4 regions of the Streptomyces sp. NBC_00209 genome follow, and region 3 is predicted to be linked to each of the others. Evidence: riboswitches for the same ligand, from Rfam matches in the RefSeq annotation. Region 3 holds a riboswitch; each other region holds the start of a gene.

Region 1 (7,115 bases), 1.2 Mb from region 3:
GCTGACCAGGCGCTCGGCGTCGTCCGTGGTGATCGGCCTGATCCGCGCGGTGCCGCCGTCGCGGAGCACCACGTCCGCCTCCCAGTGATCGGGGTAGGCGTGATGCGGACTCTGCTCCGGAGAGGGCTGCATGAGGAAAGCCTACGGCTGTCGCACGGGTCGCGGGGGCGCCGGGGCCGGGGCAGTCTGAGGTCTCCGGACGACCGTGGGCGCGGCGTCCGGGAGGGCCCGCGGGTCTGCCCGGAGCATCGCGCACCACATGAGACACTGGTCTAGACAACCGTTGATTCTTGAAGGGCAGAACCATGGCTGAGCGCCGCGTAAACGTCGGTTGGGCCGAGGGCCTGCACGCCCGCCCCGCTTCCATCTTCGTCCGTGCCGCTACGGCCTCCGGCGTTCCCGTCACCATCGCCAAGGCGGACGGCAACCCGGTGAACGCGGCCTCCATGCTCGCGGTGCTCGGGCTCGGCGCCCAGGGCGGCGAGGAGATCGTGCTCGCCTCCGACGCGGACAACGCCGAGGCCGCCCTGGACCGCCTGGCGAAGCTGGTCGCCGAGGGGCTTGAGGAGCTTCCGGAGACCGTCTGAGCCCGAGCGGCCCGACACCGCCGGAATTCTTACGGAAAGCCGCGGCCCCCTGCATGGGGCGCCGCGGCTTTTGCGCGCACGGACCCAAGCCGTGTCGGCCCGGGCCGAATAGGCGGGCGATGCCTTTTCCGGTTTTTTTACACACGCCTTTCTTTATTTGTACGCGTCCTTTGTTAATTCCGGCCGCCCGCGGTGTTTACGGCACGTTGCGAAGTCCTCACACGGCCGGCCCGGGGCACGGTGGCGGGGCGGGCGGTGCGGCGGAGCCGGTGCGCGGCGCCGTGGCGGTCGGCGAGCTGCACGGCCAGGGCCCGCGCCCGCTCCGCGTCCCCGCGCGCCACGGCGTCCACGAGGGCCCCGTGCTCGGCCCAGGCTTCGGCCGGGCGGGCCGGCTGCTCGACCGCGTACATCCAGGCGATCTTGTGGCGGAGCTGGGTGAGCAGGGCGATGAGGCCGGGGCTGCCGGACGCCTGGGCCAGCGTCTCGTGGAACCAGCCGGCCAGGGAGCGCAGGTCCTCGCCCTCGCCCCGGCGGGCCCGCTCCTGGCCGAGCCTGACCAGGCCGCGCAACACCTTGAGGTGGGCGTCCGTCCGGCGCTGGGCCGCGCGGGCCGCGCTCAGCGGTTCCAGCAGCATGCGGACCTCCAGGAGGTCGGCGGCCTCCTGCTCCGTGGGCTCGGCGACGCAGGCTCCGGCGTGTCTCCGGGTGACCACGAAGCCCTCCGACTCCAGGGTGCGCAGCGCTTCCCGTACCGGGACGCGGGAAACCCCGTAACGCCGTGCGAGCACCTCCTCGGTGAGCCGGCTGCCACGTTCGAAGACACCGGAGACGATGTCGTCACGGATTGCCGTGCATACCGAATGCGCCGGAACACGCATGTCCGAACCTCCGCCTCAATCCCCGCGAACAGCGGCCGATCGACACCTCTGGCGTGACTCTATTGCAATGCGCTCGCATTTCCGATGCCGGGCGGGAATTCATGAATATCTTTTGGTCGCGGCCGGGCGGTGGAAGGCGCGCGGGGAGGCGCGGGAACGGCGAAGGCCCCGGCGGGCTGCCGGAGCCTTCGGTATGGAGCCTGTGACCGGTCAGACGCCGACGCCGTGGGCGCGCAGATAGGCGACCGGATCCATGTCGGAGCCGTAGGAGGGCGTGGTGCGGGCCTCGAAGTGGAGGTGCGGACCGGTGGAGTTGCCGGTCGAGCCGGAGAGCCCGATCTGTTGGCCGGCCGCGACGCCCTGGCCGACGGAGACACCGATCGAGGAGAGGTGGCCGTACTGGGTGTACGTGCCGTCCGTCATCCGGAGCACGATGTTGTTGCCGTACGCCCCGCCCCAGCCGGCCTCCACGACCGTGCCGGCGCCTACGGCGACGACGGAGCTGCCGGACGCGGCGTGGAAGTCGATGCCGGAGTGGCTGCCGGAGGACCAGAGGGAGCCACTGGACTTGTAGCCGGTGGTCACGTACGAGCCGGCGACGGGCAGCCGGTAGGACGAGCCGAGCGCGGTACGTGCGGTGGAGCGGCCGGCGCGGGCGGACGCCTCGCGGGCGGCCTTGGCCTTCGCCTTGGCCGCCGCCTTGGCCTTGGCGGCCTTCTCGGCGGCCTTGTTCTTCGCGGCCTCGGCCTTCTTCTTGGCCGCCGCCTTCGCCTTGGCCGCCGCCTTCTTCTCGGCGGCCTCGGCCTGGTGCTGCTGCGCCGCCGCCTGGGCGTCGATCCGGTCGGCGAGGGTGTTCTCGATGGCGAGGAGCTGGGAGAGGCCGGTCTCGGTGGCGGCGGGGGCCGTCCCGGTGTCGGCGGCGAGGGCCGGGGAGGCCAGGGAGCCGATAACACCGCCGGCGGCGAGCGTCGCGACGCCGACGGCCTTGGCGCCGGCGCGCGTCAGGCGGCTCGGGGCACGGTGCTTCCCGGTGGCACGGGTGAACGCCATGGGGTGGCTGGTCCTTTCCTTCCTTCTCGCCTACCGGGTTAGCTGACGGGTTCGGAGCAGGAAGGTCTCCTACGGACGCCTCGCCCCGGACGGAGCGCGGGCATCCGATTCACCCCAGGGACTTGTGGGTCCCCGGCTCCCCAGGCTCGCGCCTGACGGGGACTCGGCGATGGCTGCCCGGTACGTGACGGATGCGCGTACGAGTGGCGGACAGCGGACCCGACGCTAAGCGGGCGGACTTCCCGCCACCAAACGGACACGGGGCTTTGTAGCGCATCCCACAGGGCGAGCCGACCTCTTAGCGTGCAAAAGGTTCAAAGCGCCCAAACGTGCGGGGAGGGTCCGGCGCGACCGCGCGCCGGACCCTCCCCGTTGCCCGTCGAGCGGGCCGAGCGGCGGATCAGCCGGTGACGACCGACACCTCTCCGATGCCGAGCGCCCTGACCGGCTCCTCGATCTGCGAGGCGTCACCGACCAGGACCGTGACCAGCCGGTCCACCGGGAAGGCGCTGACCACGGCCGCGGTCGCCTCGACGGTGCCGGTCTCGGCGAGGCGGGCGTACAGCGTCGCCTGGTAGTCGTCCGGGAGGTGCTGCTCCACCTGGTCGGCGAGGGTGCTCGCGACGGAGGCCGCCGTCTCGAACTTCAGGGGCGCGACGCCCACGAGGTTCTGCACGGCCGTCTCGCGCTCGGCGTCCGTCAGGCCCTCGGCGGCCAGCGTCCGCAGGACCTTCCACAGGTCGTCCAGCGCCGGTCCGGTGGATTCGGTGTCCACGGAACCGCTGATGGCGAGCATCGAGGCGCCCGTCGCACCCGACACGGAGTCGGCGGCGCCGGAGCGGAGCACCTGGGCGAAGGCCCGCACGCCGTACGTGTAGCCCTTCTCCTCGCGCAGCACCCGGTCGAGCCGGGAGGTCAGTGTGCCGCCCAGGCAGTAGGTGCCGAGGACCTGGGCGGGCCACACGCTGTCGTGGCGGTCGGCGCCGATGCGGCCGAGCAGCAGCTGGGTCTGCACCGCGCCGGGGCGGTCCACGATGATCACCCGGCCGGTGTCGTCGGCCGTGATCGGCGGGACGGGGCGGGGCTCGGCGGAGTTCCCGGACCAGTCGCCCAGGGTCTCGGCGAGCAGCGCGTCCAGGTCGATGCCGGTGAGGTCGCCGACGACCACGGCGGTCGCGGTGGAGGGGCGGATGTGCGCGTCGTAGAAGGCGCGCACGGCCGCGGCGTCGATCCGCTCGATGGTCTCCTCGGTGCCCAGGCGCGGGCGCGACATGCGGGCCGTGGTCGGGAAGAGCTCCTTGGAGAGCTGCTTGGCCGCGCGGCGGGCCGGGTTGGCCTGCTCGTGCGGGATCTCGTCCAGCCGGTTGCTCACCAGACGCTCGATCTCGCTGTCGGCGAAGGCCGGCGCCCGCAGCGCCTCGGCGACCAGGCCGAGCGCCTTGGCCAGGCGGGAGGCCGGGACCTCCAGGGAGACCCGGACGCCCGGGTGGTCGGCGTGGGCGTCGAAGGTGGCGCCGCACCGCTCCAACTCGGCGGCGAACTCCTCGGCGCTCCGCTTGTCGGTGCCCTCGGACAGGGCGCGCGACATGATCGTGGCCACGCCGTCCAGACCCTTGGGCTCGGCGTCCAGGGGGGCGGCGAGGAAGATCTCGACGGCGACGACCTGCTGGCCCGGGCGGTGGCAGCGCAGGACGGTGAGGCCGTTGGGCAGGGAGCCCCGCTCGGGCGCGGGGAAGGCCCACGGCCGGGCCGCGCCGGGAGCGGGCTGGGGGTGGAACTGCATCGAAACTTCAGTCGCGGCAGCGTCGGTCACTGGTCCGCCCCTTCGTGCGCGTCGGTGTCGGTGTCGGCGTCGGCCTCTTCGGCGGCCTCGGCGGGCTCGACCGGTTCGTAGACCAGGACCGCCCGGTTGTCGGGCCGCAGCTGCGCCTGCGCGGCGGCCTTGACCTCCTCGGCCGTGACGTCGAGGACCCGGTTCACGGCGGACAGCGCGAGCTGCGGGTCGCCGAACAGCACGGCGTAGCGGCACAGTTCGTCGGCGCGGCCCGCGACCGTACCGAGGCGGTCCAGCCATTCACGCTCCAACTGGGCCTGGGCGCGCTCCATCTCCTCGGCCGTGGGGCCCTCCTCGGCGAACCGGGCCAGCTCCTCGTCCACCGCGGTCTCGATCTCCGCCACCTCCACGCCGCCGGACGTCTTGACGTCCAGCCAGCCCAGGGAGGGCGCGCCGGCGAGCCGGAGCAGTCCGAACCCGGCGGCCACGGCCGTACGGTCGCGCCGGACCAGGCGGTTGTGCAGCCGGGACGACTCGCCGCCGCCGAGCACGGTCAGGGCGAGGTCCGCGGCGTCGCACGCGCGGGTGCCGTCGTGGGGCAGCCGGTACGCGGCCATCAGGGCACGCGCCGGCACCTCCTCGCGCACCTCCTCACGCAGCTGGCCACCCATGACCGTGGGCAGCGAGCCGTCGCGCGGCGGCTGCTTGCCGTCGTGGGAGGGGATGGAGCCGAAGTACTTCTCGATCCACGCGAGGGTCTGCTCGGGGTCGATGTCTCCAACGACCGACAGCACCGCGTTGTTCGGCGCGTAGTACGTACGGAAGAAGGCGCGGGCGTCCTCCAGGGTCGCCGCGTCCAGGTCGGCCATGGAGCCGATCGGGGTGTGATGGTACGGGTGGCCCTCGGGGTAGGCCAGCGCGGTCAGGCGCTCGAACGCGGTGCCGTACGGGACGTTGTCGTAGCGCTGGCGGCGCTCGTTCTTGACGACGTCGCGCTGGTTCTCCATGGACTCCTCGTCGAGCGCGGCGAGCAGCGAGCCCATCCGGTCGGCCTCGAGCCACAGGGCCAGCTCCAGCTGGTGCGTGGGCATCGTCTCGAAGTAGTTGGTCCGCTCGAAACTGGTGGTGCCGTTGAGCGAGCCGCCGGCGCCCTGCACCAGCTCGAAGTGTCCGTTCCCCTTGACCTGGCCTGAGCCCTGGAACATCAGGTGCTCGAAGAGGTGGGCCAGGCCCGTACGGCCCTTGACCTCGTGGCGTGAGCCGACGTCGTACCAGAGGCACACCGCCGCGACCGGGGTCAGATGGTCCTCGGAGAGCACCACGCGCAGGCCGTTGGCCAGACGGTGCTCGGTCGCTGTCAAGCCGCCGGAGCCGGCCTGGGCTGTGGCCGTGTGACCCATGGGCATGTACGTCCCTTCGATCGCGCTACTGGATGTCCATATGAAGAAGCCGCTGCGGGAGGCTGCTTCGAAAGGTTGCTTCAAGACACCCGCCACTGTATGCAAGCGAACCGGCACCTGCCGAAGTTCCCGTGCGGCGAAGCTGCGAGCGAAATTCCCCGGAAGGTGGTCCTCCGCCCCCTCGGGACGGACGGCGCGGGGCCTTTGGGACGGGTCGAGGTCGGGGTTGTCAGTGCGGCGGTCCACAATGGACCGCGTCAGAACCTGAGGGAACCTGAGGTTGCCCGCTCGAAATCCGTGAAGGAGTCGCAGCAGCGATGGCCCGCCGCAGCACGAAGACCCCGCCGCCGGTCGACTTCGAGGAGAAGATCCTCGACATCGACGTCGTCGACGAAATGCAGGGCTCCTTCCTCGAGTACGCGTACTCGGTGATCTACTCACGCGCCCTCCCGGACGCCCGTGACGGCATGAAGCCGGTGCATCGCCGCATCGTGTACCAGATGAACGAGATGGGCCTGCGCCCGGACCGCGGCTTCGTGAAGTGCGCCCGGGTCGTCGGCGAGGTCATGGGCAAGCTGCACCCGCACGGCGACGCGTCGATCTACGACGCGCTGGTGCGCATGGCCCAGCCGTTCTCCATGCGTCTCCCCCTGGTCGACGGGCACGGGAACTTCGGCTCCCTGGGCAACGACGACCCGCCCGCCGCCATGCGGTACACCGAGTGCCGGATGGCCGACGCGACCTCGCTGATGACGGAGTCGATCGACGAGGAGACGGTCGCCTTCCAGTCGAACTACGACGGTCAGGAGCAGGAGCCGGTCGTCCTCCCGGCGGCCTACCCCAACCTCCTGGTCAACGGCGCGAGCGGGATCGCGGTCGGCATGGCGACCAACATGCCGCCGCACAACCTGGGCGAGGTCATCGCCGCGGCCCGGCATCTGATCAAGCATCCGGGCGCGGACCTGGAGACGCTGATGCGGTTCGTTCCCGGTCCCGACCTGCCGACGGGCGGGCGGATCGTGGGTCTCGGCGGCATCAAGGACGCCTACGCCAACGGCCGCGGCTCATTCAAGATCCGTGCCACGGTCGCCGTGGAGAACGTCACACCGCGCCGCAAGGGCCTCGTCGTCACCGAACTGCCCTTCACCGTCGGCCCCGAGAAGGTCATCTCCAAGATCAAGGACCTGGTCTCGGCGAAGAAGCTCCAGGGCATCGCGGACGTCAAGGACCTGACGGACCGCTCGCACGGCCTGCGTCTGGTCATCGAGATCAAGAACGGCTTCGTGCCGGAGGCGGTGCTGGAGCAGCTCTACAAGCTGACGCCGATGGAGGAGTCCTTCGGCATCAACAACGTGGCGCTGGTCGACGGCCAGCCGCTCACGCTGGGCCTGAAGGAGCTGCTGGAGGTCTATCTCGACCACCGTTT
Region 2 (7,115 bases), 1.7 Mb from region 3:
GAGTCCATGGAGGTCGAGAGGAAGACCTCGACACCACGGGACTCCAGGTGCTCGCGGCCCCAGGTCCCGAGCTTCGGACCGACCTCGGGGAGGATCTTGTCGGCGGCGTCGACCAGGATGAAGCGCATGTCCTCGCGCTTCACGTTGGTGTAGTACTTGGCCGCGTCGCGGGCCATGTCCTCGACCTCGCCGATGGTCTCCGCACCGGCGAACCCGCCGCCCACGAAGACGAAGGTGAGAGCCCGGCGGCGGACGTCCTCGTCCGTCGTGGAGTCGGCCTTGTCCAGCTGCTCCAGGACGTGGTTGCGCAGGCCGATGGCCTCCTCGATGCCCTTCATACCGATGCCCTGCTCGGCGAGGCCGGGGATCGGGAAGGTGCGGGAGACCGCGCCGAGCGCGATGACCAGGTAGTCGAAGGGCAGCTCGTAAGCCTCGCCGACGAGCGGCGCGACCGTGGCGACCTTGCGGTCCTGGTCGATCGTGGTGACGCGACCGGTGAGCACCTCGGCCTTGGGCAGGACGCGTCGCAGCGGGACGACGACATGCCGAGGGGAGATGCTGCCGGCGGCAGCTTCGGGGAGGAAGGGCTGATAGGTCATGTACGACCGGGGGTCGACGACCGTGACGGTCGCCTCGCCGTAGCGCATCTTCTTGAGGATGCGCCGAGCTGCGTACAGACCTACGTACCCACCGCCTACTACGAGGATCCTGGGACGCTCCGTGGTGCTCATGCCATCGAGTATCCACCCCACTCGGGGGGCATGCTCGTGAGCCCCTTCACAAGGTTGTGGCCACCCTCTGCTATAGTTCGCCGCCCACGTGACCCAGGTCATGGCCCACACCGGGAATCCCGTTACAGTGGTGAACGTTGTTCACCGCCTGCGAGCTGGCCCTTGGCCCTCGGCCCCGGGCGAAGGGGCCTCCCGGTCCATCCGGACGTCACACTCCCGGAACCTGTCGGTCCGGCCCCCGAGTGACCCCGCTCACCTCCTGCGCGACCCATCCGGAGCAGAAGAGGGGCCCGGGGTGGGCAATTCCTTGTGAAGAAGTTCACGAAGTTGGTGGCGAGGCGGCCCGAAAGCCGCCCCACCAGGCACGTCCCGCCCTCTCAACGGTGCGGGCGGGGCAACGCATGAGCGCCCGGCTCACGCCAGCGAAAAGGCGATTCCGTCCAGAATGTCGTGCTCGCTCACCACGACCTCGCGCGCCCCGGTCCGCTCCATCACGGCCTGCAGGATCAGCGCACCGGACGGGATCACATCGACCCGGCCCGGGTGCATCGCGCTGATCGCCGCGCGCTCCGCATGGGTCGAGGCCAGCAGCCGCGCGGTGATCTCCCGGACCTGCTCCAGGGAGACGCGGGAGTGGTGGATCGCCTCGGAGTCGTACTCCTCCAGGCCCAGCGCTATCGCGGCCACCGTGGTGACCGTCCCCGCCAGGCCCACCAGCGTGGCCGCCGAGGCGAGCGGCACGGTCTCCTCCGCCAGGTCCAGGGCGGCGGCCACGTCGGCGCGGACCGCGTCGATCCCCTCGGACGAGGGCGGATCGGCGAAGACGCCGTCGCGCACGAGGTGGCGCTCGGTCATCCGGACGCAGCCGATGTCCACGGACCGGGCGGCCCGCACCCGGTCGTCGCCCACGACGAGCTCGGTGGAGCCGCCGCCGATGTCCACGACCAGGTACGGCTTCGCGAGGTCGTCGCGCCCGGTCAGCTCCTTGGTCGCCCCGGCGAACGAGAACGCGGCCTCCTGGTCCCCGCTGATCACCTCGGGCTCGACGCCCAGGATGTCCAGCACCCCGCGCACGAAGTCGTCCCGGTTCTCCGCGTCCCGGGAGGCGGAGGTGGCGACGAAGCGCACCTTCTCGGCGCCGTGCTCCTCGATCACCGCCGCGTACTGCCGGCAGACGGCGAACGTGCGCTCCAGCGCCTCGGGGGCGAGCCGGCCGGTCCGGTCGACGCCCTGCCCCAGCCGCACGACCTCCATGCGCCGGGCGTACTCGACGAGCTCCCCGGTGACCGGGTCGGCCTCGGCGACCAGCAGGCGGATCGAATTGGTGCCGCAGTCGATGGCGGCCACGCGCGTCATGTCTGCCGCCCCCTCAGCCCTCGTCCGTACCCTGCTCGCCGCACGGCGACACGCACGGCCCCTTGCGCCACCACTCCGGGAGCATCGCGATCGCCTCGTCGCCCAGCGGGTTGACCCCGGGACCGGCCGCCAGCGAGTGCCCGACGAGCACGTGCAGGCACTTCACCCGGTCCGGCATGCCGCCGGCGCTCGGGAAGCCCTCCAGGACCTCGATGGCGTCGCGCCGCGCGATGTAGTCCTCGTGCGCCGCCCGGTAGGCCGCCGCGAGCTCCGGGTCCTTGCCCAGGCGCTCGGTCATCTCCTTCATGACCCCGTTCGCCTCCAGCGTGCCGATCGCCGACGCGGCGCGGGGGCACGTCAGGTAGAACGTCGTCGGGAACGGCGTGCCGTCCTCCAGCCGGGGCTGCGTCTCGACCACGTCCGGGTTGCCGCACGGGCAGCGGTGCGCGATGGCGCGCAGCCCGCGCGGCGGGCGGCCCAGCTGCTGCCGGAACGCGGCGATGTCCGCCTCGGTGGGGACGGTGGGCTCGGTCTGGGGAGGGGGCGTTTCCATGCCTGCCTAGGGTGCTGATCGGACTGCTCGAACCACGGGTTCTGCAGAGGTACGGGGGTGGGGACGGGCATCAGCCGCGGTCGGCGCTGTCGACGCCGTCCCACAGGTTGGAGTGCCAGGGCCGGTCCGTCTCGGCCGGCTTCCCGTTGCGCTCCTTGGCCGCGTCGGGGTCGACCACGGTGTAGCCGGTCTCCCCGGGAAGAACGTAGTGCAGGTGCTCGCGGGCCAGCCGCTTGATGTACGCGTCGTCCTGGAGCCGGGCCTTCTGGTCCCGCAGCTCCTCGGTGCGCGCCTCGGCCTCGCGGGCCAGCCTGCGCTGGTCGGCGATCTCGTCGCGCTGCGACACGTACTGCCGCATCGGATACGCGAGGGCGACGACCAGGGAGCAGACGACCAGGGCCAGGAAGGCGGCCCGGCCGGTGAGCCGGGAGCGACGGGCCTGGCGCCGGTTCTGGGACCGGTAGACGCGGGCGGCGGTCTGCTCACCGAGCAGCCGCAGCCGGGTCGCGGTGGAGAACCGGTCCCTGTCCTTCACGGCCATGTTCCCGCCTCCCCATTACGACGTCCGTCCCCGCACACGGTACGTGACCGGGCGCGGGGACGGACGGAGGCGGGGGCGGTCGCCCTGCCGGGCTGTGGTCAGCCCTTGCTGTGTTCGTCAGTTCGCGGGGCGAAACCGCGGGAACGCCGAGCGGCCCGCGTACACCGCGGCGTCGTCGAGGATCTCCTCGATGCGCAGCAGCTGGTTGTACTTGGCGACGCGGTCCGAGCGGGCCGGGGCGCCGGTCTTGATCTGACCGCAGTTCACGGCGACGGCGAGGTCGGCGATGGTGACGTCCTCGGTCTCGCCGGAGCGGTGCGACATCATGCACTTGAAGCCGTTGCGCTGGGCCAGCTCGACGGCGTCCAGGGTCTCGGTCAGCGAACCGATCTGGTTGACCTTGACGAGCAGGGCGTTGGCGGAGCCCTCCTCGATGCCGCGGGCCAGGCGCTCCGGGTTGGTGACGAAGAGGTCGTCGCCGACGATCTGGACCTTGGCGCCCAGCTTGTCGGTGATGATCTTCCAGCCGGCCCAGTCGTCCTCGTACAGCGGGTCCTCGATGGAGACCAGCGGGTACGCGGAGACGAGCTCCTCGTAGTACTCGGTCATCTCGGCGGCCGAGCGGGACTTGCCCTCGAACTCGTACGTGCCGTCCTTGTAGAACTCCGAGGCGGCGACGTCGAGCGCGAGCGCGATGTCCTTGCCCGGGGCGTAACCGGCCTCCTTGATGGCCTCGATGATGAGGTCGAGGGCGGCGCGGTTGGACTCCAGGTTCGGCGCGAAGCCGCCCTCGTCGCCGAGGCCGGTGGACAGGCCCTTGGTCTTCAGGACCTTCTTCAGCGTGTGGTAGACCTCGGCGCCCCAGCGCAGGGCCTCGGAGAAGGACTCGGCGCCGATCGGCGCGATCATGAACTCCTGGATGTCCACGTTGGAGTCGGCGTGCGAGCCGCCGTTCAGGATGTTCATCATCGGAACGGGCAGCAGGTGCGCGTTCGGGCCGCCGAGGTAGCGGAACAGCGGGAGGTCGCTGGCCTCGGAGGCGGCGTGGGCGACGGCGAGGGAGACGCCGAGGATGGCGTTGGCGCCGAGCGAGCCCTTGTTCTCCGTGGCGTCCAGGTCGAACATCGCCTGGTCGATGAGGCGCTGCTCGGTGGCGTCGTAGCCGACGAGCTCCGGGCCGATCTGCTCGATCACGGCGAGGACGGCCTTCTCGACGCCCTTGCCCTGGTAACGGTTGGGGTCGCCGTCACGAAGCTCAATGGCCTCGAACGCGCCGGTGGAGGCGCCGGACGGAACAGCAGCACGACCGGTGCTGCCGTCGTCGAGGCCGACCTCGACCTCGACCGTGGGGTTGCCCCGGGAGTCGAGGATTTCCCGGGCTACGACGACGTCGATGGACGGCACGAGGCATCTCCTTCTGGGATATGACGCTGGTTGTGCAGGGTCGCTTTGGCCTTGCGACAAGAGCCTAACCGGCCCGGCCGTCTGCGTCGGCCGACCGCCCGTCCCCTGGGACGAAAAAGGAACCAAGAGCGGGCATACCGGTCTGAAAGACCAGGTAATTACTGACAAGTAACTACAACAGTTGAACGATCACCGGCCGCCCGGCACCCTCAACGCGGCGTGCCCCGGCCCGGCACACACGGGGGGAAGGTGCGTGCCGGGCCGGGGCGGCCTGAGCGATCAGCGAGGAGGGATCGCGGTTGCTTCGTTACTTCGTCAGGTGGAGCTGCTGGCCCGGGTAGATCAGGTCGGCGTCCTGGACGATGCCCTTGTTCAGCTTGAACAGCCGCTCCCAGCCGCCCTTGACGTGGTGCTCGGCGGCGATCTTGCTCAGCGTGTCACCGGTGACGACCTTGTACTCGCCGTCACCCTTGGCGACCTTCTTGCCGGTGGGGGTGGTGACCGTCTTCTTCGGCGCGTCCGAGCGGTCGGAGCGGTTGGTGGCCGGGGCCTCGGTGCGCTCGGTCTTCTTCGGGGCGGCCTCCTGCTTGGGGGCGGCCTCCTGCTTCGCGGCACCGGAGCCGGTGTCGACGCCCGGGTCGACACCGTCGTTGGTCAGGTTGCCGGCACCGGCGCAGGACCAGGCGCCCGGGCCCTGCAGGTCGAGGAGCTTCTCGGCGGTGGCGATCTGCTGGGCCTTGGTGGCCAGGTCGGCGCGGGGCGCGTACTGCGTACCGCCGGCGGCGGCCCAGCTGGACTGGGAGAACTGCAGGCCGCCGTAGTAGCCGTTGCCGGTGTTGATCGACCAGTTGCCGCCGGACTCGCACTGGGCGACCGCGTCCCACGTGGAGACGGAGGCGGCGGAGGCGTTGGTCGCGCCCATCAGCGGCACGGCGACGGCGGCACCGGCGACACCGGCGAGCGTCGCGACACGGATGGCCTTGGAGGGGCGGCGGTGCTTGTTGCCCTTGCGGTTGAGCAGCATCGAGTCTTCTCCTCACCGACGCCTGCGAGGTGAGCTGTCGGGTTCGGGCCAAGTGAGTTGCCCGGCCGCGCCCCTGGCGCGACTTCACCCCTAGCCGGCCCCGAGTCGTCTCCCGACGATCAGGCCCAGCGCCTACCTGGGTCCCCCGCTCCTGCCTACGGCGCTTTCGCGTCTGTTCCCTTCGACCGACGGCAGGATTCGGCGTGACGGTCGACGGGGCCCGCGGTGCGAGCGGTTCTGACCGTAATCACACCCACTGGTCATATTCAAAGAAGGACATACCGGATAATCATCCCGTAAGAGCATCCGATGAACCCTCATTTATGCAGGTCGGAACGGATGCGGCGGGACCTCCCGGACAAGGGGCGTGAGTTCACGCGAAGAGACCCATGTCTCACTCGGTCAAAAGTGGGACATGGGCCTCTTAAACCACCCAAAGCGCAGAGGGCTCTAACGGCTCATCCGGCGCTCTCGGCGACCTTGTCCGGGGCCAGGCCACCCAGGCCCAGATCGAGGTTCTGGCCGGGCAGGATGAGGTCCGGGTCGGAGCCCACCTCGTCCTTGTTCGCCTCGTACAGCTCGGGCCAGCCGCCGGGCAGGTCCTGCGCGTCGGCGATCGCCCAGAGGTTGTCCCCCGCCCGTACGGTGTACGTGCCGTCAGCCGGCCCCGTGGCGCTGTCGCGTGCGTCGCCGTCACCCCGCGAGGCGTGCCGGCCCGCGTCGCGCCCGTCGGCCGTCCCGGCGGCGTCGTCGGCGGCCGGGGTGCCCCGGTGCTTGCCGCCCTGCGCCCGCGCGTCGTCCGTCGCGCCGGCCGAGGGGTCCGCGGAGGAGTCGGCCGAGGGCGTGGTGGACGGGTCGTCCGAGGCGGACGGGGTGCCGGAGGGGTCGGCCGAAGGATCGCCCGACGGGGAGGCGGAGGCATCCGCCTTCTCCTCGGCGCTCTTGCCCGCGTGCTTGCCGGAGCCCTTGCCGGCCCCCTTGCCCGTGGTGGCCCCGCCGGACGCCTCGTCCGAGGGGGTGGCCGACGAGTCCGAGGAGGCGTCGTCCACCGGGTCGGCGCCGAGACCGGCGTCGAGGCCCGAGTCGGCGCTCCGGGCGGGCTCGTCCTCGTCCTTGTCGCCCGGGTCCACATCCGCCTTGCCGGCGGCCTTGGTGAGCCCGGAGATCACCGCACAGCTCGGCCACGCCTTCGGGCCCTTGGCGGCCAGGACCCGCTCGGCCACCGCGATCTGCTGCGAGCGGCTGGCGAGGTCGGCGCGCTCGGCGTACGCCTCACCGCCGTACGCCTTCCACAGCTCCGGTGTGAACTGGAGACCGCCGTAGGAGCCGTTGCCGAGGTCGGCGCTCCACATGCCGCCGCTCTCGCAGTCGGCCACCCGGTCCCAGGTCGCGGTGTCCGCGGCGTGTGCGCTCGCCGCGCCGAGCAGCGGGATGGCGATGGCCGAGCCGGTGACGCCTGCGGCGACCACGATGGCGGGTGCCTGACGAGGGCGGCGGTGTCTGCCG
Region 3 (7,115 bases):
ACCGTGCCCAGGCCGAACTGGTCGTGCGTGACCCGGTCGCCCGCCACCAGCGTGATCGTCGGCTTGTCCGAGGTCCGCCGGGTCGCGAAGCCGGAGGGGCCGGAGCGGGCGCGGGAGGCGGAGAGCGACGAGGTGATGCCCGAGGTGGGGCCCGCCGGGGCGGCCATCGGGCCCTTCCGCTTCCACTCCAGGTGCTGGTCCGGGATCTCCTCCAGGAACCGCGACGGCGGGTTGTACGAGGGCTGGCCCCAGGCACTGCGCATGGCGGCCCGGGTCAGATACAGCCGCTCGCGGGCGCGGGTGATGCCGACGTACGCGAGGCGGCGCTCCTCCTCCAGCTCCTTGACCTGGCCGAGCGCCCGCATGTGCGGGAAGACGCCGTCCTCCATGCCGGTCAGGAAGACGACCGGGAATTCGAGGCCCTTCGCGGTGTGCAGGGTCATCAGCGTGATGACGCCGGAGCCGTCGGTGTCCTCGTCGGGGATCTGGTCGGAGTCGGCGACGAGCGCGACCTTCTCCAGGAACTCCGCGAGCGTGCCCGCACCCTCCTCCTCGCCCCGGTCCTGCTCGAATTCGAGGGCGACGGCGGCGAGCTCCTGGAGGTTCTCGATGCGGGTCTCGTCCTGCGGGTCGGTGGACGCCTGGAGCTCGGCGAGATAGCCCGTACGCTCCAGGACCGCTTCCAGCACCACGGCGGGACCGGCACCGGACTCGACGACCGTGCGCAGCTCCTCCATCAGCGTGTTGAACCGCTTGACGGCGTTGGCGGAGCGGGCGGCCATGCCGTACGCCTCGTCCACGCGGCGCAGCGCCTGCGGGAAGGTGGTCTTCTCGCGCAGCGAGAGCGCGTCGATCATGGCCTCGGCGCGGTCGCCGATGCCGCGCTTGGGCACGTTGAGGATGCGGCGGAGCGGGACGGTGTCCTCGGGGTTGGCGAGGACCCGCAGGTAGGCCAGGACGTCCCGGACCTCCTTGCGCTCGTAGAAGCGGACACCGCCGACGACCTTGTAGGGCAGGCCGACGCGGATGAAGATCTCCTCGAAGACACGGGACTGCGCGTTCGTCCGGTAGAAGACGGCGACGTCTCCGGCCTTCGCGTCGCCCGCGTCGGTGAGGCGGTCGATCTCCTCGGCAACGAACTGCGCCTCGTCGTGCTCGGTGTCCGCGACGTAGCCCGCGATGCGGGCACCGGTGCCGGCGTTGGTCCAGAGGTTCTTGGGGCGGCGGCTCTCGTTGCGCTCGATGACCGCGTTGGCGGCGGACAGGATCGTCTGGGTGGAGCGGTAGTTCTGCTCCAGCAGGATCGTCGTCGCGTCCGGGTAGTCCTCCTCGAACTGGAGGATGTTGCGGATGGTCGCGCCCCGGAAGGCGTAGATCGACTGGTCCGCGTCACCCACGACGCAGAGCTCGGCGGGCGCGTTCTCCGGACCGGCCGGGCCGACCAGCTCGCGTACCAGCGTGTACTGGGCGTGGTTGGTGTCCTGGTACTCGTCCACGAGGACGTGCCGGAAGCGGCGGCGGTAGTGCTCGGCGACGTCGGGGAACGCCTGGAGCAGATGGACCGTCGTCATGATGATGTCGTCGAAGTCCAGCGCGTTGGCCTCGCGCAGCCGGGCCTGGTACATCGCGTACGCCTGGGCCAGGGTCTTCTCGAAGCCGTCGGCGGCCTGCCCGGCGAAGGTCTCCTCGTCGATGAGCTCGTTCTTGAGGTTGGAGACCTTGGCGGTGAAGGACTTCGGCGGGTAGCGCTTCGGGTCCAGCTCCAGATCGCGGCAGACCAGGGCCATGAGCCGCTTGGAGTCGGCGGCGTCGTAGATCGAGAACGAGGACGTGAAGCCGAGCCTCTTGGACTCGCGGCGCAGGATGCGGACGCAGGCGCTGTGGAAGGTCATGACCCACATCGCGTTGGCCCGGGGCCCGACCAGCTGCTCGACGCGCTCCTTCATCTCGCCGGCGGCCTTGTTGGTGAAGGTGATCGCCAGGATCTGGCCGGGGTGGACGCCCCGCTCGGCCAGCAGGTGGGCGATGCGGTGGGTGAGCACCCTGGTCTTGCCGGAGCCGGCGCCCGCGACGATGAGCAGGGGCGACCCGGCGTGCACGACGGCGGCGCGCTGCTCGGTGTTCAGCCCGTCGAGCAGCGCCTCGGGGTCGAGGACGGGGCGGTGCGCGCCGTCGCGGTAGTACGCGTCGCGGGGTGGCGGGGGCCCGTCGAACACGCCCGCGAACAGGTCCTCCGGCACCGCTTCGGGTGCGGGGTCCTCGGGGGGCGGCGGGGCCGCGTCCTCCTCCTGCTGGAGGCCGGCCAGGAAACTGTCGTCAAAGAGGCTGCTCATCGCTGTCCGAGTCTAAAGCTCTCCACTGACACCCGGCCCCGCTCCGAAAAGGTCACGGAAATGTATCGGGCATATCGCACACCAACCTTCCCAGCGGCCCCATGCGTTGGCTAGCGTGCACGTTCGGACGGCCCGTACCCCCAGAGGCGACCTACGCCGAGCGTGCCGCCACGCCGAATCCGGGCCCGCCCGGAACCGGGGACCCACACGCAGCACCGGGGTGAATCGGTCCTTCCCCACCGGACCGTAGGGCAGCCTTCCGTTCCGCCCGAACCCGACAGCTAACCCGGTAGGCGGTCCACGGAAGGAGATGCCGGCCTTGGCGTCGCATCGCAAACCGCGCACCCGGATGCGCTCCACCGCCCCGGCCGTCGGGCTGACCTCGGCCGCGCTGGCCTCGGTGACCCTGCTGTCCTCCCAGAGCGCGATGGCGGCGCCCGCGCCGAAGCCGAGCATCGAGGAAGTCCAGAAGAAGGTGGACGACCTCTACCGGCAGGCCGGCACCGCGACTCAGAAGTACAACCAGGCCAAGGAGGCCACGGACCAGCAGAAGTCCAAGGTCGACACGCTCCTGGACGACGTGGCCAAGCGCACCGAGAAGGTGAACGACGCCCGCAGGACGCTGGGCAACTACGCCGCCGCCCAGTACCGCAACGGCGGCCTCGCACCGACCGCAACCTTCTTCCTGGCCGACGACCCGCAGTCGTTCTTCGACCAGACCCACCTCATGGACCGGATGGCCGAGCGCCAGCAGCAGGCGGTCGCGAACTTCCGTACGCAGCAGGCGAAGGTGTCCAAGCAGCGGGCCCAGGCCGTGGAGAGCCTGGAGACGCTGACCGAGTCGCAGGCCACGCTGCGCACCAGCAAGCAGAACGTCCAGACGAAGCTGACCGAGGCCCGGACGCTGCTGTCGAAGCTGACCGCCGAGGAGAAGGCGCGGCTGGCGGAGCTGGAGCGCAAGAAGGAGGCGGAGGCCAAGCGGAAGGCCGCCGAGCTGGCGAAGAAGCAGGCCGCCGCCCGGAAGGAAGCCGAGCAGAAGGCCAAGGAGTCGGGGAGCAGCGGTACGGAGACGGGCTCGGGTTCCGGCTCGGACACCGGCTCCGGGAGCAGCGCCTCAACGAAGGCGGAGAAGGTCCTCGCGTTCGCCCGCGCCCAGATCGGCAAGCCGTACGTCTGGGGGGCGACCGGCCCCGCCTCGTACGACTGCTCGGGGCTGACGCAGGCGGCCTGGAAGGCGGCGGGTGTCGACATCCCGCGTACCACCTGGGACCAGGTGAACGTCGGTACGCGGATCGCGACGGCCGATCTGCAACCCGGCGACCTGGTCTTCTTCTACGACGACATCAGCCACGTCGGGATCTACAAGGGCGACGGGATGATGATCCACGCGCCGAAGCCCGGGGCGAACGTGCGCGAGGAGTCGATCTACTACATGCCGATCTACGGGAGTGTGCGCCCCGCCTGACCGGGGAAGAGGGCCGGTCCGCGCGGGCCGGCCCCGTACCGCCGCTCAGGCCCGTACCGCCGCTCAGGTCCAGAGCGTGGCGATGAAGATGTTCGCCAGGGTCAGCGCGTTCACGGGGTGTGAGAACCCTCGCCCCGGACCGCTCCGGGCAGGGTGGGGCCTACGGGCCGCTTGAATGATGAATGCACTTTTTGCCTGATTCTGTGGCACTTTTCCCGGTCATTCAGGCTTCACGTGCGGTCATTCAGCGACAATGCCACGCCAAGAGCGGGCAATAACCGTCATAACGACACCTTCCCGTGACCTCGGATTAGCGTCCCTTCCCGGTGGCCGTGGATCAGGAACCGTCCTCGCCGGCCGCCGGAGAAGCCCGCCGGTATACCCCGTCGGGCCGTCGCACGGAAGGACGCCCGCCCCCGTGGCAGCGCATCGCAAACCCAGGCAGCGCCTCATCACCGCCTCCGCGGCCCGCACCGCGGCGACCCTCGCGGTCGCCGGAGCCGCGACGGCCGCCGTGCTGCCGGGAGCCGCGCACGCGGACCCCGCGCCCACCGCGAAGCAGGTCAAGGCCCAGGTGGACCGGCTGTACCGGGAGGCGGAGGTCGCCACCGAGAAGTACAACGGCGCGAAGTCCGAGGCGACCGCAGCCGCCAAGTCGGTCGACGCCCTGCGCGACGAGGCCGCCCGCAGGACCGCCCGCCTCAACACCGCCCGCGACGTGCTCGGCGCGTACGCCGCCGCGCAGTACCGGTCCGGCGGGATCGACCCCTCCGTGCAGCTGGCGCTCTCCTCCGACCCCGACCAGTACCTGCGCCGCGCCACCTACGCGGAGCGGGCCGGTGAGCGCCGGGCCACCGACGTGCGCTCGGTGCGCCGCCAGGTCGCGGAGATCGCCCAGGTACGCGCCGAGGCGGCCGGGAAGCTCACCGAGCTGGCCTCCCGGCAGGCCGCCCTGAAGGAGCACCGGGCGACCGTCCGCGCCAAGCTGGCCGAGGCCCGCCGCCTGCTCGCCCGCCTCACCCCGGCCGAGCGCGCCTCCTACGACGCCTCCGAGGACGGGCGCGGGGCCGGCCACGCCGACCGGAGCGCGCCGCGCTCCACCGTCGCCGCGCCCCACTCGCGCGCCGCCCAGGCGGTCGCCTTCGCGTACAACGCCCTGGGCAAGCCGTACGTGTGGGGCGCGACCGGGCCCAGCTCCTTCGACTGTTCCGGGCTCACCCAGGCCGCCTGGCGCGCCGCCGGGGTGTCGCTGCCCCGGACCACGTACACACAGATCAACGCCGGGCAGCGGGTGCCGCGCTCCCAACTGGCCCCCGGTGACCTGGTGTTCTTCTACTCGGGCGTCAGCCATGTCGGCCTGTACATCGGGAACGGACGGATGATCCACGCGCCGCGCCCCGGGGCCCCGGTCCGGATCGCGCCCATCGATGAAATGCCCTTCGCGGGGGCGACCCGGGTGGCATAGGCTCCGGGCCCTTGACCTCAACAGCCCGAAGGACAGCCGCACATGCCGATGGACGCCGATGTCCAGACCCACGCCCATACGCTCACCCTGCGCTCCCCGGACCACGTCCGCGTCGGGCCGTTCGTGATCCGCTACAACCCGAACTGGTCGCTGAAGTACGCCAACTACGCGATCCCGGACCAGGGCGCGGAGCCGACGCCCGGCGAACTCGACGCCCTCATAGCGGCGTTCCGTGAGCGGGACCGGATGCCCCGCCTGGAGTTCCTGCCCGGCTGGGCGCCCGCCGTCGAACCGGCGCTGCTCGCCGCCGGGTTCACCGTCGAGAACCGGGCCCCGGTCCTCGCCTGCGCCCCCGGCGACCTGGTGGAGCCGAAGCCGGTCGCGGACCTGGCCATGGCCGAGCCCGCCACGGACGCGGAGTTCGCCGCCGCCGCGCTCGTCCAGCACCTGGGCTACGGCGGCGAGGGCGAGCCCGAGGAGGGCACGGCGCAGTGGCTGCGGAACGCGGCGGCGGGCGGCGGTGTCGCCGCGCTCGCGACGGTCGGCGGCACCCCGGCGGGCGCGGGCGGCTGCTCGGTACCGGTGGACGGGCTCAGCGAGCTGGCGGGCCTGGCGGTCGGCGCGGACTTCCGCCGCCGGGGCATCGGCGCCGCGCTCTCCGTACACCTGACGCGCACCGCCTTCGAGCGGGGCTGCCGGGTGGTGTGGCTGGAGCCGGGCGACGCCGACGTGGAGCGGATCTACGCGTCGATCGGCTACCGCAGGGTCGGCGAGAAGCTGAACATCTCGCTCGACCCGGACCGGGACTAGTCGAGCAGGCCCTAGACGAGCCGCCGCGCGGTCGCCCAGCGGGTCAGTTCGTGGCGGTTGGAGAGCTGGAGCTTGCGCAGCACCGCCGAGACATGGGACTCGACCGTCTTCACCGAGATGAACAGCTGCTTGGCGATCTCCTTGTACGCGTAGCCCCGGGCGATCAGGCGCAGCACCTCGCGCTCGCGCTGGGTCAGCCGGTCCAGGTCCTCATCGACCGGAGGCGCGTCCGTCGAGGCGAAGGCGTCGAGGACGAAGCCGGCCAGCCGGGGCGAGAAGACGGCGTCGCCGTCCTGGACCCGGAAGACCGAGTCGACCAGGTCGGTGCCGGTGATCGTCTTGGTGACGTACCCCCGGGCGCCGCCCCGGATGACGCCGATGACGTCCTCGGCGGCGTCCGACACGGAGAGCGCGAGGAAGCGCACCGGGTTCTCGGCGGCGCCCATCAGGGGCGCGCAGCGGCGCAGCACCTCTACGCCGCCGCCGCCGGGGAGGTGGACGTCGAGGAGGACGACCTCGGGGCGGGTCGCCGTGATGACGGTGACCGCCTGGTCGACGTCGGCCGCCTCGCCGACGACCTCGACGCCGGTCTCCTCGGTGCGGCCGATCTCGGCCTGTACGCCGGTGCGGAACATCCGGTGGTCGTCGACGAGCACGACTCGTACCCGGCGCTCCGGGTTCTCCTGGCCTCCGGCCACCTCACTGGTCCCGTTCATCGCTCGTCCTCTCCATCTCAAGCTCGACCTCGGTACCCCCGCCGGGCACCGAACGCAGCCGGGCCGTGCCGCCGTTGCGCTGCATCCGGCCGATGATCGATTCTCGTACGCCCATTCTGTCCCCCGGTACGGAGTCCAGGTCGAACCCCGGGCCCCGGTCGCGCACGGAGACGAAGACCGTGCGGCCCTCGACCTCCGCGTAGACCTGGACGGCGCCGCCCTCGCCACCGTACTTGGCGGCGTTGACCATCGCCTCGCGTGCGGCCTGCATCTGTGCGGCCAGCTTCTCGTCCAGCGGGCAGTCGCCGACGACGACGACCTCCAGC
Region 4 (7,115 bases), 3.8 Mb from region 3:
CGGTATCGCCGTCGTCGCCCTGATCCTCCAGGGCGGCGGCTCCCACGCCGCCCCCACCGCCGAATCCTTCTCCGACGCCTTCTGGTGGCCGGTCGCCGCGGCCGTGGTGGTCTTCGCCGCGGGTCTGCTGCTGCCCGGGAAGCCCGAGCCCGTACCGGCCGCCGCCGGGGCCCCGGAGGAGACGTCCGCAGGCCCGGAGCCGGTCACCGGCCCCACCTGACGGCGCGCGCGGCGGACCTGGGTGGGCTGCCCCCGGTCAGGCGTCGTCCCCGGTCCACCGGGCCGCGAGGAGCAGGGCGATGTCGTCGGGCCGGTCCGCGGCCTGGCGGGCCCGGCGGATGACGTGGTCGGCCGTGTCGGCGAGCGGGGCGGTGCCCACGCCGGCGAGGGTGGAGCGCAGCCGCTCGACCCCGACGTCGATGTCGATGCCCGCCTGCTCGACCAGGCCGTCGGTGTACAGGGCGAGCGTGGCGCCCGGGTCGAGGTGCAGTTCGGTGACGGGGTAGCCGGCCTCGGGGTCGATGCCCAGGACGATGCCGCCCGGGAGGTCCATGACCTCGGTGGTGCCGTCGGGCCGGCGCAGGACGGGCTGGGGGTGCCCGGCGCGCACGGCGTGCGTCCGGCCGGTGGCCGGGTCCGTGACGATGTAGCAGCAGCTCGCGAACTGGCCGGTGTCCAGGTCGATGAGCAGGCGGTTGGTGCCGCTCATGACCTCCTGGGGGTCGTGGCCGCTGAGCGCGAAGGCCCGTACCGCGCTGCGGACCTGGCCCATGGTCGCGGCGGCGGACACGCCGTGCCCCTGCACGTCCCCGATGACGAGGGCGAGGCGGCCGTGCGTCTCGATCACGTCGTACCAGTCGCCGCCGACGTCCATGCCCTGGGTGCCGGCGAGGTAGCGGCCCTGGGTGTCGATGCCGCGGACGGCGGGCAGCCGGTGCGGCAGCAGGGCGTCCTGGAGGCCGCGGGCGAGGGCCGCCTCGGTGTCGTAGCGCTGGGCCCGCTGGAGGGCCTGGGCGATGAGCCCGGCCAGGGCGGTCAGGACCGTACGCTCCTCCGGGCTGAAGCCGCGCGGCTGGTCGAAGCCGAGGATGCAGGAGCCGACGAGCCGCCCCGAGGCGATGAGCGGGAGGAAGGCGCGGGCGCCGACGTCGGCGTCCATGGGGATGCCCGGATAGGCGGCGGCCAGGCGTTGCATCGACTCGAAGAAGATGGGGCGCCCGGTGGTGAGCGTTTCCACGCCGGGGATACGGGCGTCCAGGCCGACCGCGTCGAACCGGTCCAGGAAGCCGTGCGGGAAGCCGGTCTCCCACTCCAGGTAGAGGTGGCCCTCCTTGAGCAGGTAGATCGCCAGTTGCCGGCCGCCGAAGGCGGGGAGCAGTTCCTCGGTGACCACGCGGGAGACCTGCCGGGCGGTGACGGCCTCGGTGAGCGCGATGGCGAGGGCGACCGGCCGGTAGAGGGCGGCGGACCGGTCGGCCGGTGAGCCGAGCCCCAGTCCGGGCGAGACGACGGAGTCCGGGGTGTAGGCGGGCGTGTCGGTGGGCGTGAGGACCGCGGTCAGGCCGTCGTGCCCCGGGTACAGGGAGACCGAGACCCAGGGGGGCGGGTCGCGGCGGGCGAGGAAGTGGACCGGGGCGTCGGAGAGCATCGCCGCCCGGTAGTGGTCCTCGTACGCCGGGTTCGCGAACCAGGGCAGCGCCTCCCAGAACACCCGGCCGACCAGGGCGGCCCGGGGCCGGCCGAGCATGTCCTCGGCGAGCGGGTTGACGTAGGTGATCCGGCCGAAGCGGTCGAGCGAGAAGATGCCGCGGGGCAGCCGGTCGGCGGCCTCGGCGACGACGGGGCCGATGCCCAGGTCCACCAGGAAGCCGGTCAGGTGCCCGCCGCGGCCGGCGCCGTCGTCCCGGCGTCCGGAGACCTCCAGCAGGTGGGAGCGGCCGTCCGGGCCGCGCAGCCGCATCCGGCGGACGACGGGGCCGTGGGAGTCCGCCGCCTGCCGGGCCAGCGCCCAGAGGCCGTAGACGTCCTCCGGCGCCAGTCTGGCCGCCAGGGCCCCGATGGTGCCGGGGAAGCCGTCGGTGCCGGTGCCGAGGATCGTGTCGAGATCCGCGTCCGCCTCCACGGCGCCGGTGGCGAGGTTCCAGTCGAAGCGGCCGATGCGCACGGGCGGCGAGGTCCTGGCGGGCAGCTGTACGGGGAGCGGCTCGCCCTCCCACTCGGGCCGGGTGCCGACGTCCGCGAGGCCGGCCAGTTCGGCGCCCAGGCCGTCGGCGATGCGCTGGAGCCGGTCCCGGTCGGCGGCGGGGACCGGCTCGTCGCCCGTCGCACCGCGCAGGACGACGAGGACGCCGACCGGTTCGCGGTGGCGCAGCACCGGCACGTACAGGGAGCCGAAGGGGAACGGCAGTCCGGCCATCAGCTGCGGGAAGCGCCGCATGGCGTCCTCGGCATCGGTGAGATACACCGGGCTGCCGGTGCGGAACGCCTCGGCGACCGGGAACGGCCGGTTCACGTGCATCCGCCACCAGGGGCGGAGCAGGGGGCCGGGGAATCCGGCGAGGACGGCGAGCCGGAGCAGGCCGGGGGTGCGCGAGGGGAGGTAGATCCCGCCGGCCCGCCCGTCGACCGCCTCGATCGCGTTCACGACGGACTGGGCGAGCACCAGGGACAGGTCGTCCGGCGCCCGGCTGTCCTCCGGTCCTCGGGGCGGGCCGTCGTTCGGACCGAACGGCAGCCGCCCGGCCGCGCCGTGCCAGGTCACACAGCCAGGATGCTCCCGGGCGGCCGGTGCGGCACGTCGGAGGCGTCCCGGCCCGCGCGGCCTGGGGGGCCGGGACACGCGGGAGCGGTGGACACCACGACTGTGGCGTCCACCGCTCCCGCACGGTCCGTGCAAGCGCCTACCGGCCCTCGTCGGGCGGGCGGTGGTCACCGAACTGGTCGTTCATCTTCTGCTGAGCCGAGTCGACCTGGCCGCCGTACTTGCCGCCGGTCTTCTTGTCGACGTAGTCGCCGCCCTTCTCGACTCCCTGGCGGGCCTGGTCCGGATGCCCCTTGATCATGTCCTTGATCTTGTCGAGCATGCCCATGACTGACCTCCTAGAGACGCTGACCGTTCCAGCATCCACGCCCCGCCGTGCCCTCGCATTCCGGGACGGCCGGGTCCGGACGCCCTACTCGCCAATCGCCTCGCCGACGTGGGCCTTCGCCCGGGGGGTGCCGGGAAGAGCCCGCTGTCTTCCCGGACGCCCTGTTCGACATCGCTTGTGCCACAAGGGTTGTACGGCTTTTCCGCGACAAGAGCGGTACGGCATGCGAAAGGGGTGGAAAGGAGCGCTTCCGCTTCTTTCCACCCCTGCTCACGATCCCGCCCCGAGGGCGGGGCCGGTCTGGATCAGTACGCGCCGAAGACGTTGTCCATCGAGCCGTACGTGGCGGCGGCGTAGTTGCACGCGGCCGTGATGTTGGCGACCGGGTCGTAGAGGTCCATCGACGTACCGGGCACGTGGTACGCGTCGAAGGTGGGCTGGATCACCTGGAGCAGCCCCTTGGAGGGGGTGCCGTTGACGGCGTTGATGTCCCAGTTGTTGATCGCCATCGGGTTGCCCGAGGACTCCCGCATGATGTTGCGGTAGATGCCGTCGTAGCTGCCGGGGATGCCCTGCTGCGCCATGATCGCCAGGGATTCCTTGATCCAGCCGTCGAGGTCGTCGGTGTACGCGACGGCCGTCTTGGTCTCGGCGGGCTTCTCGGCGGCGACCGGGACGACGGTGCGCTCGGAACGGTCGGCGCGGTCGGCGCTCTCGGTCCGGGGGGCGGTGTCGCCGTTCTTCTCGGCGGTCTCCGCCTTGAATGCGCTCTTCTCGGCGGCCTTCGGGGCGGCGGCCTCGGACTTGGCACCGATGGTGAGCTTCAGGCCCGGGTGAATGAGGTCGGGGTTGCCGCCGACGGCACCGCGGTTGTCCTTGTACAGCCGCTCCCAGCCACCGCCGAGGGAATGCCCCTGGGCGATCTTGTAAAGCGAATCGCCGGACACCACGGAATAGGTGGTGGGCGCGGCCTTGCGCACGGCAATTTCCTTGCCGGCGACGGAAGTCGGGGCCGCTGCCTTTTCGGCGACGACGGTCTTGGCGGGGGCGGCGGAAGCCGATCCGGCCGTGATCAGGGGGAGCGCGAGAACGGCTCCGCCCGCGCTGACGGCGATGAAACCGCGGGTCAGGGACGCGGACGTGGCACGACGGTGCTTACCCGTGATGGGCATGGGGTATTTCCTCTCCATCGCCTGCGAGGTGAGCTGTCGGGTTCGGACGGGAGATGTCCGGTCGCGCATGGCGACTTCACCCCTAGCCGCTCCGGATTCCGGACCGGCGGCAAACCTGGTTCCCCCGCTCCTGCCGTACGTGAGTGGTCGGGTTCCCGGACGGTGGCAGGATTCGGCGTTCCATCCGGATTGATGACGGGACCGTAAGCGAGAAACGACGGCCGGAACAAGCCCGGAATTGCTGATCACAATTGTTTTGCAAGATCCATCAAAGGAAATGCTCATGATCGCCCGCGCCGGGGGAAGTCAAATTTCTTGGGACGACTGGGAACCGGGAGATCGGATTGCGCGTCAGAAACAGCCGACGTGACGCTGCCCACTGAGACCGGAATGACGCGTTCGTCCGTTTTGTGTCCATTTGGCAGCATCAAAACCGCCCCGATCGCCCGTAATTGACTTTTTTCCCATGCGGGAACAAAAGGGACATCAAACGACCCACGAGCGGCCGGAATCGCCGGTTCGGACCCCTCGTTCGCGCGATCACTCTATGGTTAGGCTTACCTAAGTATTGCCGCCCCTTGTTCACCGTCATAGGGAGACCCCAGAACCATGGCGCCGCGTTCCGCCCCTTCGTCCCCTCGTCCCGCCGCCCCCGCCGCCCCCGCCGACGAGGAACTCACCGGCAGGCTGGCCCTCGTGACGGGAGCCGGACGCGGCATAGGCGAGGCCGTCGTGCGGGCCCTCGTCGCGCGCGGCTGCCGGGTCCTGGCGACCGACGCGGCCCCGGAGGGCGTCGACGCCCTCGCCGGGGAGTACGGGGGGAGCGTCGTGGCCCGGGCACTGGACGTCACGGACGCGGCGGCCGTCGAGGCCCTGGTCGCCGAGGCGGAGGACACGCTCGGCGCCCTCGACATCGCGGTCAACGTCGCCGGGATACTGCGCTGTTCACCCGTCACCGAGCTGACCGACGAGGACTGGCGGGCGACGTTCGCCGTCAACACCGACGGGGTGTTCCACGTCTCGCGGTCCGTCGCGCGCCGGATGGCGGACCGGGGCGCGGGCAGCATCGTCACCGTCGCGTCCAACGCCGCGGGCATCCCCCGTACGACCATGGCGGCGTACGCCGCGTCCAAGGCCGCGTCCGTCATGTTCACCAAGTGCCTCGGCCTGGAACTGGCCCCCCGGGGCGTCCGCTGCAACACCGTCTCGCCCGGCTCCACGCTCACCGACATGCAGCGCGGGATGTGGCCGGCCGGTGAGGCGCACGACGACGGGCCCGCCGCGCGGCGCGTCATAGCCGGGGACCTGGCGAGCTACCGCACGGGCATCCCGCTGGGCCGGATCGCCGAGCCGTCCGACATCGCCGAGGCGGTCGCCTTCCTCGTGTCCGACCGGGCCCGCCACATCACCCTGCACGACTTGTACGTCGACGGCGGCGCCACCCTGCGCGCCTGACCCGTCCGCCCGGCGCCCCCGAAACCGGACCTCCCCCTGGAGACCTGAAACGATGACTGCCTCACCGTACGAAGACGCCCCGGCCTGGCCCGCGGAGTTCGCCGCCCGCTACCGCGCGGCCGGGCACTGGCGCGGCGAGACCTTCACGAGCATGCTGCGCGAACGGGCCGAGGCCCACGGCGACCGCGTCGCGCTGATCGACCCCGCGCCCGAGCGCCGCGCCTGGACGTACCGGGAGCTGGACGAACGCGCGGCCCGGCTGGCGGCCGGCTTCCGGGCGCACGGGATAGCCAAGGGCGACCGGGTCGTCGTCCAGCTGCCCAACATCCCCGAGTTCGCCGAGGTCGTCTTCGCCCTCTTCCGCATCGGCGCGCTCCCCGTCTACGCGCTGCCCGCCCACCGCGAGACGGAGATCGGCTACTTCTGCTCCTTCGCCGAGGCCGTCGCCTATGTCGTCCCGGACCGGCACGCCGGATTCGACCACCGCGCGCTGGCCACGGCCGTACAGGCACAGGCGCCCACCCTGAAGCACGTGTTCGTCGTCGGCGACCCGGGCGAGCACACCGCCCTGTCCGACGTGCCGTGCGACGCGTCCGGGGAGCCCGAGGACGGGCCCGAGCCGCACGACCTGGCCTTCCTCCAGCTGTCCGGCGGCACCACGGGGGTGCCCAAGCTCATCCCCCGTACGCACGACGACTACATCTACTCGCTGCGCGGCTCCAACGAGATCTGCGGCGTCGACGCGGACACCCGCTTCCTCGTGATCCTGCCCGCCGCGCACAACTTCCCGATGAGCTCGCCCGGCTGGCTCGGCACGCTGTACGCGGGCGGCACCGTCGTCCTGTGCCCGCGCCCCGACCCGGCCACGGCGTTCCCGGTCATCGAGCGGGAGCGCGTCACCATGACCGGCATGGTCCCGCCGCTCGCCCTGGTGTGGACGGACGCGGCCGCCTCGGCGGAGCAGGACCTGTCGAGCCTCGAACTGATCCTCGTCGGCGGCGCCAAATACAGCGAGACGGCCGCCCGGCGCCTCGAACCGGCGCTCGGCTGCCGGCTGATGCAGGTCTTCGGCATGGCCGAGGGCCTCGTCAACTACACCCGTCTGGACGACGACCACGAGACCGTCGTCTCCACCCAGGGCCGGCCGATCTCCGAGGACGACGAGATCCGCGTCGTGGACGACGCCGGACAGGACGTCCCCGACGGGCGGTTCGGGCATCTGCTGACCCGGGGTCCGTACACGATCCGTGGTTACTGGCGCGCGCCCGAGCACAACAGGACCGCGTTCACCGAGGACGGGTTCTACCGCACGGGGGACATCGTGCGCCGCACCCCGAGCGGCCATCTGGTCGTGGAGGGGCGGGCGAAGGACCAGATCAACCGGGGCGGCGAGAAGGTC

What was found. Region 3 has a riboswitch for cyclic di-AMP ahead of OG867_RS11505 (NlpC/P60 family protein). Riboswitches for the same ligand answer to the same signal wherever they lie in the genome.
Region 1: another riboswitch for cyclic di-AMP. It lies ahead of OG867_RS06175 (M23 family metallopeptidase); the one in region 3 lies ahead of OG867_RS11505 (NlpC/P60 family protein).
Region 2: another riboswitch for cyclic di-AMP. It lies ahead of OG867_RS19735 (transglycosylase family protein); the one in region 3 lies ahead of OG867_RS11505 (NlpC/P60 family protein).
Region 4: another riboswitch for cyclic di-AMP. It lies ahead of OG867_RS29005 (transglycosylase SLT domain-containing protein); the one in region 3 lies ahead of OG867_RS11505 (NlpC/P60 family protein).

Annotation. Positions count from the first base shown of each region.
Region 1 is NZ_CP108121.1:1,423,848-1,430,962, forward strand. It holds gene OG867_RS06160 (GNAT family N-acetyltransferase) at 1-132, opposite strand, end outside; gene OG867_RS06165 (HPr family phosphocarrier protein) at 306-587, shown strand; gene OG867_RS06170 (GntR family transcriptional regulator) at 761-1,465, opposite strand; gene OG867_RS06175 (M23 family metallopeptidase) at 1,676-2,515, opposite strand; cyclic di-AMP (ydaO/yuaA leader) riboswitch at 2,529-2,694, opposite strand; gene OG867_RS06180 (M16 family metallopeptidase) at 2,916-4,298, opposite strand; gene OG867_RS06185 (M16 family metallopeptidase) at 4,325-5,695, opposite strand; gene OG867_RS06190 (DNA topoisomerase (ATP-hydrolyzing) subunit A) at 6,007-7,115, shown strand, end outside.
Region 2 is NZ_CP108121.1:4,325,993-4,333,107, reverse strand. It holds gene OG867_RS19760 (NAD(P)/FAD-dependent oxidoreductase) at 1-731, opposite strand, end outside; gene OG867_RS19755 (Ppx/GppA phosphatase family protein) at 1,146-2,087, opposite strand; gene OG867_RS19750 (DUF501 domain-containing protein) at 2,101-2,640, opposite strand; gene OG867_RS19745 (septum formation initiator family protein) at 2,711-3,181, opposite strand; gene eno (phosphopyruvate hydratase) at 3,299-4,585, opposite strand; gene OG867_RS19735 (transglycosylase family protein) at 4,893-5,609, opposite strand; cyclic di-AMP (ydaO/yuaA leader) riboswitch at 5,614-5,782, opposite strand; gene OG867_RS19730 (transglycosylase family protein) at 6,068-7,115, opposite strand, start outside.
Region 3 is NZ_CP108121.1:2,628,535-2,635,649, forward strand. It holds gene pcrA (DNA helicase PcrA) at 1-2,333, opposite strand, end outside; cyclic di-AMP (ydaO/yuaA leader) riboswitch at 2,495-2,645, shown strand; gene OG867_RS11505 (NlpC/P60 family protein) at 2,644-3,798, shown strand; gene OG867_RS11510 (NlpC/P60 family protein) at 4,217-5,263, shown strand; gene OG867_RS11515 (GNAT family N-acetyltransferase) at 5,306-6,073, shown strand; gene OG867_RS11520 (response regulator transcription factor) at 6,085-6,789, opposite strand; gene OG867_RS11525 (PspC domain-containing protein) at 6,773-7,115, opposite strand, start outside.
Region 4 is NZ_CP108121.1:6,386,936-6,394,050, reverse strand. It holds gene OG867_RS29020 (DHA2 family efflux MFS transporter permease subunit) at 1-220, shown strand, start outside; gene OG867_RS29015 (SpoIIE family protein phosphatase) at 257-2,761, opposite strand; gene OG867_RS29010 (antitoxin) at 2,901-3,089, opposite strand; gene OG867_RS29005 (transglycosylase SLT domain-containing protein) at 3,395-4,261, opposite strand; cyclic di-AMP (ydaO/yuaA leader) riboswitch at 4,265-4,449, opposite strand; gene OG867_RS29000 (2,3-dihydro-2,3-dihydroxybenzoate dehydrogenase) at 4,871-5,716, shown strand; gene OG867_RS28995 ((2,3-dihydroxybenzoyl)adenylate synthase) at 5,769-7,115, shown strand, end outside.